One region of the Priestia sp. YIM B13489 genome, then DNA from elsewhere that is predicted to be linked to it. Evidence: riboswitches for the same ligand, from Rfam matches in the RefSeq annotation. Region 1 holds a riboswitch; each other region holds the start of a gene.
The links. A riboswitch is a leader RNA that binds a small molecule or an ion and turns the genes downstream of it on or off. The one in region 1 is predicted to bind thiamine pyrophosphate.
Positions count from the first base shown of each region.

Region 1 (2,201 bases):
AGCCTTTGGACGTCTGTACACCTTTTACTGTTTCATTTTCCATAATAAGAGAATGAACATCACAGTATTCGAATATATCTGCTCCGTGATACAAGGCTCCATGAGCAAGAGCTTGCGTTAACTTAGCCGGAGCTAGCTGGCCGTCCCCCGGTATTGTAATGGCTCCGTATATGTCTGGAGAGAGCCCGGGTTCTAACAAACGCGCTTCTTTTACATCGATCCATCTTACATGTTCATCCCATCGGTGGTGCTGAGCAGCTTTTTTCTTTAATACGTGTGCATCTTCTTCTGTTACAGCGACTTTTAATAAGCCTTTTTGAATGAGCTCTACGTCGATGGCCGTTTTTTCTTTTAGTTCCTTCACCAGCTCAGGAAACATGCTTCTGCTCTTAATAGCAAGGTCTAAAAGAGGACCTTCTTCATCAATTTCAGCTTGAGCACCTAAAATACCAGCTGCTGCACTTGAAGCTTCACAACCAATTTGATTTCGTTCAAGAATGGCCACTGATGCTCCTTGTTTTGACAAATGATAAGCGATAGAAGAGCTGATTATGCCTCCTCCGACTAACAGTACATCATAATGCTGCTTCATTTTCTCCACCTCCAGATGTCCATATATGAGAATATTGTTTAATCGCTTTAAGGGGATTTTGCGCAAGCATGACACCAGACATCACAGCTATACCGTGTGCTCCTGTTTGAAGCACCTCTTTGGCATTTACAGGTGTAATTCCTCCAATGGCAATAACCGGTATCTGTACAGCATCTACTACTTCTTTTAGTGCTGCTACCCCTCGACTTTTTAATCCTTTTTTTGAATGTGTTGAATAAATATGTCCGTATAGAATGTAGTGAGCACCATCTTTTTCAGCTTCTAAAGCCTCTTCCACAGAGTGAACTGATTTTCCGACAATAAGAGAAGGAAATACGTCTCTAACACACGAAACATCTAAACTATGATAGGCAAGCTGTACGCCTTTTGCTTTTAAAGCATGCGCTACATCAACTCGGTCATTTACAATAATTTTAGAGAGACAAAATGGCAGGCTTTCTAGCAAACATTGAATCTGCTTTGCCGTTTTCTTTTTTTCTCTAATATGAATGGCACCCGCAAAAGGCTCAATAGCCGTTAAAATGTCCCGAACCTCTTCAATTGGCTGCTTATCTGTTGTAACGACATGAAATTTAGGAATATCCATATGATCGAAACCTTTCCGTTCAGAATAAAAAGAAATTTCAACCACTTCATCTTGTGTAGAGGGCTTTATTACATACAAAAAAACCACTCTACAACGTAGAGTGGTTAGCATGCATCGTTATGTAAACATGATCGCCACTTCCCTACGCTGGTACAAACCAGATCAGGTTCAAAGGGTCCGAAATACATTCGTCTCAGCTTCAAAAAGCTCCCCTAGTGATTGCTATTTATTGATTTTGTTTTCGCACTTAAAATTATAACACAACTAGATGTAAATACAATATCTCTTTATGCTCTTACGGCTCTCTTCCTTTTATAGATGTATCTTTTAAGCTTCTTTACTAAGTAAGAGGTCCGGCGCACCGCATCATTCTGCTTTTTATATGATTAGTAATCGGTATAGTCGTCAAATTCTTCCTTGTCTTTTTCCTTTTTCCGATCCCATATAAACAGCAGGAGTAACATAATAAAAGTTAGAATATAAAAACCGTAAAAAATAAATGCCGCCACAACATTTATAAATAAAAATAAAAAACCGATGATCTGACCTGCAACAGCTACAATCAACAAAATGTATTTCCAAACTTCTGCTTTTCTATCCATTCTCTACTTCTCCGTCTTTTTGTTTTTCCCTACTAGAAACGTTCTCTTTACTTAAATAAAAACGTTCCTGCCAGTAAACCGACTGTAAATAAACCAACTGTTCCCAATGCTGAAATCCCCACGTACGCCAGCATTTTCCGATAAGATTTTTCTCGAATTAACTGTACGGTTTCCACACTGAACGTTGAAAAAGTGGTAAAGGCACCAAAAAAACCAATGCCAATCATTAAAAATATTGAATCATCATAAGCATGACTCGGAACCTTTCCATAATAACTACCGTAAAAAAGACCAAGCCCAAACGCACCAAGCAAGTTTACAAACAGCATTGATACTGGAAAAGGAGGGTTTGAAACTGTTTTTGTAACTTTTAAACCCAAAAGATAACGGCATATTCCTC
Region 1 covers NZ_JBHZOQ010000036.1:318,918-321,118, reverse strand. Annotated here, with positions in the region: gene thiO (glycine oxidase ThiO) at 1-592, opposite strand, end outside; gene ACFX4W_RS03475 (thiamine phosphate synthase) at 576-1,199, opposite strand; TPP riboswitch at 1,322-1,423, opposite strand; gene ACFX4W_RS03470 (hypothetical protein) at 1,586-1,801, opposite strand; gene crcB (fluoride efflux transporter CrcB) at 1,849-2,201, opposite strand, start outside.

Region 2 (2,201 bases), on a different contig from region 1:
CGTTTGGCTCTATTGCGGGGGCCGTAGTGCAGGTTACGATTTTTGGCTGGATTTTAAATAAGTTTGGTGAAAAAAGAGTGATTTCGTTTTGCTTGATGATGACGGGACTTTTTATTTTACTTACGCTGTTTGTGCACACGTACTGGCTTATTATTGTTGTGACATTCATCGTCTTTTTAGCAACAGATATTTTACGTCCGGCAATCAGCACGCAAATGTCGATGATGGCACAAGACGACCAAGGGTATGTAGCCGGACTAAATTCTGCTTATACAAGTCTTGGGAATATTATTGGACCCGTTGTAGCAGGCTTTCTTTTTGATATAAACATTAATTATCCGTACGTATCAGCTGCACTTGTACTGCTGCTTTGTTTTCTTTTATCTTTAAGAGCAGGGAAGGACAGAAAAACAGCTGTGAGAAATCAAGCGGTTCAAGAGAAATAACCATAAGGAAAAAATGATAGAATTCTTAGGGAATTGAAGACCTCGAGTAGCTTACTGGAGGTCTATTGATTATTCTTTTAGGAATGGTGTAAGGTTTAAAGCGCCACTCACCCTATAGAGAAGCTTTATTTTATCGGCAAAACAGTGAAATGGTTGCAAATAAAAAAGGTTAATAGTAAACTTTAAACGTAACAAGAATAGTATGGGAGCTTGCGCGGGGCAGGCTGAGAGTACAGGGACGCCTGTTGACCATTTGAACCTGTTGGATAATGCCAGCGCAGGGAATGTGAGTACATACCAAAGCACTTTGCGCATGCAAGGTGCTTTTTTGTCTTTTTTTTGCAGTGTTAAAACTAAATGAAAAGAGTGAAAAAAACATGGATATTAGTAAAATTTCAGCTCAATTAGAAAAAGTAAGAGATACAAGTCCGCTTGTTCATAATATTACGAATGTTGTGGTAACCAACTTTACAGCAAATGGACTGCTTGCACTAGGAGCTTCACCTGTTATGGCTTATGCGAAGGAAGAAGTGGCTGACATGGCACGAATCGCCGGAGCGCTTGTCTTAAATATGGGTACACTGACGGCTCAAGAAGTAGAAGCGATGAGAATAGCAGGAAAATCAGCAAATGAAAATGGCGTGCCGGTTATTTTCGATCCTGTAGGAGCCGGAGCGACACCGTTTCGTACAGAAGTAGCACGTCAGCTTGTAGAAGAATTAAATATGGCAGTTATTCGTGGTAACGCTGCTGAAGTTGCGAATGTCGTAGGCGAGTCATGGCTCATTAAAGGCGTTGATTCATTAGAAGGGCAAGGAGACGTCATTGAACTTGCTGAAAAAGCAGCGAACAAATTAGATACGGTGATTGTTATCACGGGTAAACAAGATGTAATCACAGATGGAAACAAAACGTATACAGTAGACAACGGTCACCCGTTATTTACGAAAGTGACGGGGACTGGGTGTCTGCTAACATCAATTATAGGAGCTTTCGCTGCTGTAGAAAAAGAATATGTCGAGGCAAGCGTTGCTGCTTTAAGTTTTTACGGAGTGGCAGGTGAAATCGCCGCAGCGAAAAAAGGTGAAGAAGGGCCGGGAAGCTTTCAAATTGAGCTGTTAAATCAGCTTCATCTTTTATCTGGGCAGGATATTGAATCATATGCAAGAGTACATCAACGTTAAAAGGAGCCGGAAAATGACAAATGAAGAAATCAAAAAGCTGCTGCAAGTTTATTTTATAATGGGCAGCAATAACTGTAAAAAAGATCCGAAAGAAGTGTTGAAAGAAGCAATTGAAGGCGGCGTTACCGTGTTTCAATTCCGTGAAAAAGGCGAGGGTGCCTTAACAGGAGAAGCGAAATATCAGCTGGCGAAGGAACTTCAGCAAATTTGTCAGCAGCACAGCGTTCCTTTTGTGGTGAATGATGATCTAAACTTAGCGATCCGCTTACAAGCAGATGGCGTTCATATTGGACAAGAAGATGAAAAAGCTCATATTGTTCGAGAGAAAATAGGAAAAGGAATTGTGGGCGTCTCTGTTCATAATGTACAAGAGCTGCAGCAAGCGATAAGAGACGGGGCGGATTATGTAGGAATGGGACCTGTTTTTCCTACTTCTACAAAAAAAGACGCAAAAGCAGTGCAAGGTACAAAGTTAATTGAAGAAGTGCGAAACCAGAATATTGACTTTCCAATTGTAGGAATCGGCGGGATCACGCCTGAAAATGCCAAACAAGTAGTAGAAGCAGGTGCA
Region 2 covers NZ_JBHZOQ010000053.1:2,657,672-2,659,872, forward strand. Annotated here, with positions in the region: gene ACFX4W_RS19335 (MFS transporter) at 1-446, shown strand, start outside; TPP riboswitch at 639-747, shown strand; gene thiM (hydroxyethylthiazole kinase) at 824-1,630, shown strand; gene thiE (thiamine phosphate synthase) at 1,644-2,201, shown strand, end outside.
Region 2: linked by a shared signal. The riboswitch ahead of thiM (hydroxyethylthiazole kinase) and the one ahead of ACFX4W_RS03475 (thiamine phosphate synthase) in region 1 are both predicted to bind thiamine pyrophosphate.

Region 3 (2,201 bases), on a different contig from region 1:
GCAGCGAAGCGAATTATGTTTGGTAAAGGGATGAATGCAGGCCAAACGTGCGTTGCTCCTGATTATTTGCTCGTGCATCAAAAAGTGAAAGCGCAGCTTGTAGAGAAACTTCGCGAAGCAATTTCTCAATTTTACGGTAGTAATCCACTTGAAAGCGACCGCTACGGCCGTATTGTCAGTGAGCGTCATTTTACTCGGCTAGTTGAGTTTTTAAAAGACGGAAATGCTATAGTTGGAGGCGGGTACAATAAAAACACGCTAACAATAGAACCTACGGTGTTAAGTGAAGTAAGCTGGACATCAGATGTTATGCAAGAAGAAATCTTTGGGCCTATTCTTCCTATGCTTGAATATGAAACACTAGACGAAGTCATTCATAAAGTTCAAGAAAAAGCTAAGCCGTTAGCTCTTTACTTATTTACAGAAAGTGAAGATGTGCAAAACGTGATAACGGAGCGCCTTTCATTTGGAGGAGGCTGTATAAACGATACGCTTATGCATATCGCTACGCCATATTTGCCGTTTGGCGGAGTGGGAGAAAGCGGCACGGGTCAATATCATGGAAAAGACAGCTTTCAGACATTCACTCATTTTAAAAGCATGCTGTCTCAAACAACCAAGTTTGATTTGTCATTCCGCTATCCTTCGGAAAAACAAAGCTTGAAAATGATCAAAAAACTATTGAAATAAAAGAGCCTCCTGATAGGAGGCTTTTTCGTTATTTTGAAAGTGAAAGCTGAGAAAGCGGCCATTTTTCTTGGGTATATGCCATTTCCCAAAATAAATACTCCAGTTCACAGCTTTTGATGAAGTGATCTTTCATACGGTTACGTTCTTCTTCAGTAGCTTGTTCGGCGAGTTCATCAAGCTTGTTACAAAACCATTGTGTTGTGCCATTCATTTCTTCATTATTATAAAACTGAATCCATTCATAAAAAGGATGAGAAGGAGATGGATTTACTTGTTCTGTAATGCGCTGGCCAATTTCAACGTACGTCCATGGACATGGAAGAAGCACTGCAATGATTTCTGCTAAGCTGCCTGTATGCGCAACACTTGTCATATGGTTAATGTAGTGGCTGGCCGTCGGTGAAAGCGTCTCAGTGTGAAGGTCTTCATAACGTACGCCTGCTACTTCACAAAAATTATTGTGAGGGTGTACTTCACTATGTAATACCGTAGAAATGCCGGCATTAAAGGCTTCCATTTCGGTACGCGTGCGGCATTTTGTTAAAGCAGCGCCGTAAATGCGAACAAATGCTGTTAAGTATTCGTAATCTTGAGAAACGTAGTGAATAAGCGCTTCTTTTGGCACGTTTCCTTCAGCAATTCCTTTAATAAAAGGATGGTTAAAAATGGCTTCGTAAATATAGTTTGCTTCTTGTCTTAATTGAGATGAAAATGACATCAAAATCCTCCTTTAATATGAGGAAGTCACAAACAAGCACATAAAGGAAATAAAAAACACTCCGTTTATAAACGGAGTGGCAAAGGACAGTAAAAAACTGAACATTGCCACTTTCCTACGCTGGTATGAGCCAGATCAGGTTCAAAGGGATCAAGAAAACTTGTCTCAGCCGGTGGCACCCCTAGTGGACTTCCTATTAATCTAAGTTTAACTTACCATATATTCTGAAAAATAGAAAGCGTTATGGGAAATTGTGTGCTAACCGCTTTTCTTTCTTAAAGAGGAAATTTCTTAAAGCTATTTTTAATCATTTTTGTTTAAAAATGCATATTTTTAGGGAAGAAGAGGTATTAATGAAGGGAAGAGCCGTTTTCGTCTCCGAAACACTCCCATATAAATAGAAGAAAGGAGAGAACAAAATGGCGAAATTTCGTTTGTATGCTGTATTAAATACAGTAGGCTTGGCTATTACACTGCTTGTGAATTATTTAGCAAATGCCATTCCAATAGGAGGCAAAACAACGGGAGAAGCTTCTGCGCAAGTTCCTACGTTGTTTACACCAGCGGGTTATGCTTTTGCTATCTGGGGCGTTATTTATTTATTATTAACCATTTGGGTTATACGCCAATTTTTTGCAAGAGAAGATCAAAAGGAAATATATGCACGTATCGGCATTTGGTTTTTTCTAAACTGTTTGTTAAATAGTGCGTGGATCTTTATTTTCCAAAACGATTACTATAAGTTATCTCTTTTAGTTATGCTCTTTATTCTAGGCACATTAATGATTGTGTA
Region 3 covers NZ_JBHZOQ010000053.1:2,641,691-2,643,891, forward strand. Annotated here, with positions in the region: gene ACFX4W_RS19255 (aldehyde dehydrogenase) at 1-690, shown strand, start outside; gene tenA (thiaminase II) at 719-1,408, opposite strand; TPP riboswitch at 1,504-1,601, opposite strand; gene ACFX4W_RS19265 (TspO/MBR family protein) at 1,828-2,201, shown strand, end outside.
Region 3: linked by a shared signal. The riboswitch ahead of tenA (thiaminase II) and the one ahead of ACFX4W_RS03475 (thiamine phosphate synthase) in region 1 are both predicted to bind thiamine pyrophosphate.

Region 4 (2,201 bases), on a different contig from region 1:
AATGATAGCGTAAGCTAAAAGCGCTCCCCCAGGTCCTGCTGTGTGAATTGCTCCACCACTTGCTAGGAATAAGCCGGTTCCGATGGCTCCTCCTAATGAAATCATCGTTAAGTGGCGAGATTTCAACCCACGTTTTAATTCTTGCTGCTCTTGCATAGATAAATACTCCTTTCGAATGTACGGAAAGAGACGGGATAACATAAAAAAAGCCCGCAGTATATGTGCGCGCTTTTAAATCTGAAAACCGCGTCAACCTTCCGTGAAGATAGCTCTTCACATCACTCGCATGATGTGACAGTTCTGTTCCTGTTCGGAGACAGCCCCAGCTTAAATCAACCGAGAAGTGATCTAAACTTCGGCAATTTTTCCTTTCAAGCAACATCCTCAATGTTCTCTGCATTTCCGTTGCTTTACTATTAAAAACTGCGACCTCTACCTCATCGATTAGGATGAGGGTTTTTTATATTCATTTGACATAAAAGAAGTATACCAAATACTAAAACGATTGTCATTATAAAAAATAGATTCAGAAAATAGAAACATCTTTGAAATCTCTCGAATCTATTTTGCTACATATGGTATAATGAATGTTGTCATAATACTACATAAATATCCGAACGTACCACAGGGGGAGCCGCCGTGCTGAGAGTGAACAAATTGTTCAGACCCTTCGAACCTGTTAGTTAACGCTAGCGTAGGAATGTGGGAATAGTAGCATATATTTGCTTACTCCTGTGTAAACCGTTTGATATGAATGATTCAAAAACAGGAGTGAGAAACGTGAATAAAGCATTACCTTTACAGGCTAAAATTGAAATAGCTATTTTTGCAGCATTAGCACTTCTACTTGATCTTTTGCCTTCCATTAAGATTGCAACGGCTGTGAGTATTTCGTTCTCCATGGTGCCCATTTTTATTATGTGCTTTCGCTGGGGAGTAAAAGGCGGGGCTCTATCTGGTCTATTATGGGGGCTGTTGCAGTTGGCAACAGGAACGGCTTATATTTTAACAGCGCTACAAACGTTTATTGAATATATTGTGGCTTTTGCTTTTATAGGTTTTGGAGGTATTTTTTCGCAATCTATTAAAACAAATTTAGCTAACAATAACAGATCAAAAGCTTTTGTTTTGATTGTTTTATCCCTTGTTATCGGCAGCTTCGCACGGTATTTCTGGCACTTTATTGCGGGCATTATTTTTTGGGGATCATATGCGCCAAAGGGTATGTCCGCTCTATGGTATTCTTTTTCAATGAACGGTATTTCAATGGTAGGGTCACTAATAGCCTGCTTAATCATTCTTTCACTATTAATTCCATCCGCATCAAGAATGATTGTAACTAAATCACACTCATCATAAGCAAAAAGACTAAATCTACCAAGATTTAGTCTTTTTTGTCATTTGTCACCTTTGTTTACACAAAAGTGTGTCAGGTTTGATAACATAGTTAGTGAAATATTCAAAAAACTGTTTTATGATAATCACCATATTCAAACGAGATAAGGGATTGATAGCATGCTACAGAAATGGATAACGAGCATAGGTTTAGATATCGGAACAAGCACAACAAAACTGATTGTAAGCAAGCTGTTAATAGCAAATCAACAAAATCAGTTTACGCTGCCAGGCTGTCAAATTATTGATCGTCGCGTAACGTATGTAAGTTCTATCTATACCACCCCTATGCTAAACGATGTTGAAATCGATGTTCAAAGATTAACGGTACTACTAGAACAAGAGTATAAGAACGCAGGAATCTCCTTAGATCAAGTGGAGGCAGGTGCTGTGATCATCACAGGAGAAACGGCCAGAAAGCAAAATGCAGAAAGTATCGTTCACTATCTAGCCGAACATGCTGGGGATTTTGTTGTTGCAACAGCCGGCGCTGACTTAGAGGGAATATTAGCAGCAAAAGGATCGGGAGCAATAGAGCGTTCTGCTGAAACAAATGCAGTAATTGCCAATATTGATGTAGGAGGAGGCACTGCTAACATCGCTTTATGTCAAAATGGAAAAGTGATAGAAACGTTTACACTGCATGTAGGCGGGAGATTAATTCGACTAAATGAAGACGGTCTTGTTACCTACGTTTCGTCTCATTTAACTGAATTTTTGAAAAATAATTCTTTGACACTGCGAGAAGGTGAAAAAGCAGCATTTGAAAAGCTCTCGTCTATCTGTCAATTACTAGCTGAAGAAAC
Region 4 covers NZ_JBHZOQ010000053.1:3,932,377-3,934,577, reverse strand. Annotated here, with positions in the region: gene ACFX4W_RS26150 (amino acid permease) at 1-156, opposite strand, end outside; lysine riboswitch at 259-443, opposite strand; TPP riboswitch at 618-718, shown strand; gene thiT (energy-coupled thiamine transporter ThiT) at 751-1,359, shown strand; gene ACFX4W_RS26140 (ethanolamine ammonia-lyase reactivating factor EutA) at 1,516-2,201, shown strand, end outside.
Region 4: linked by a shared signal. The riboswitch ahead of thiT (energy-coupled thiamine transporter ThiT) and the one ahead of ACFX4W_RS03475 (thiamine phosphate synthase) in region 1 are both predicted to bind thiamine pyrophosphate.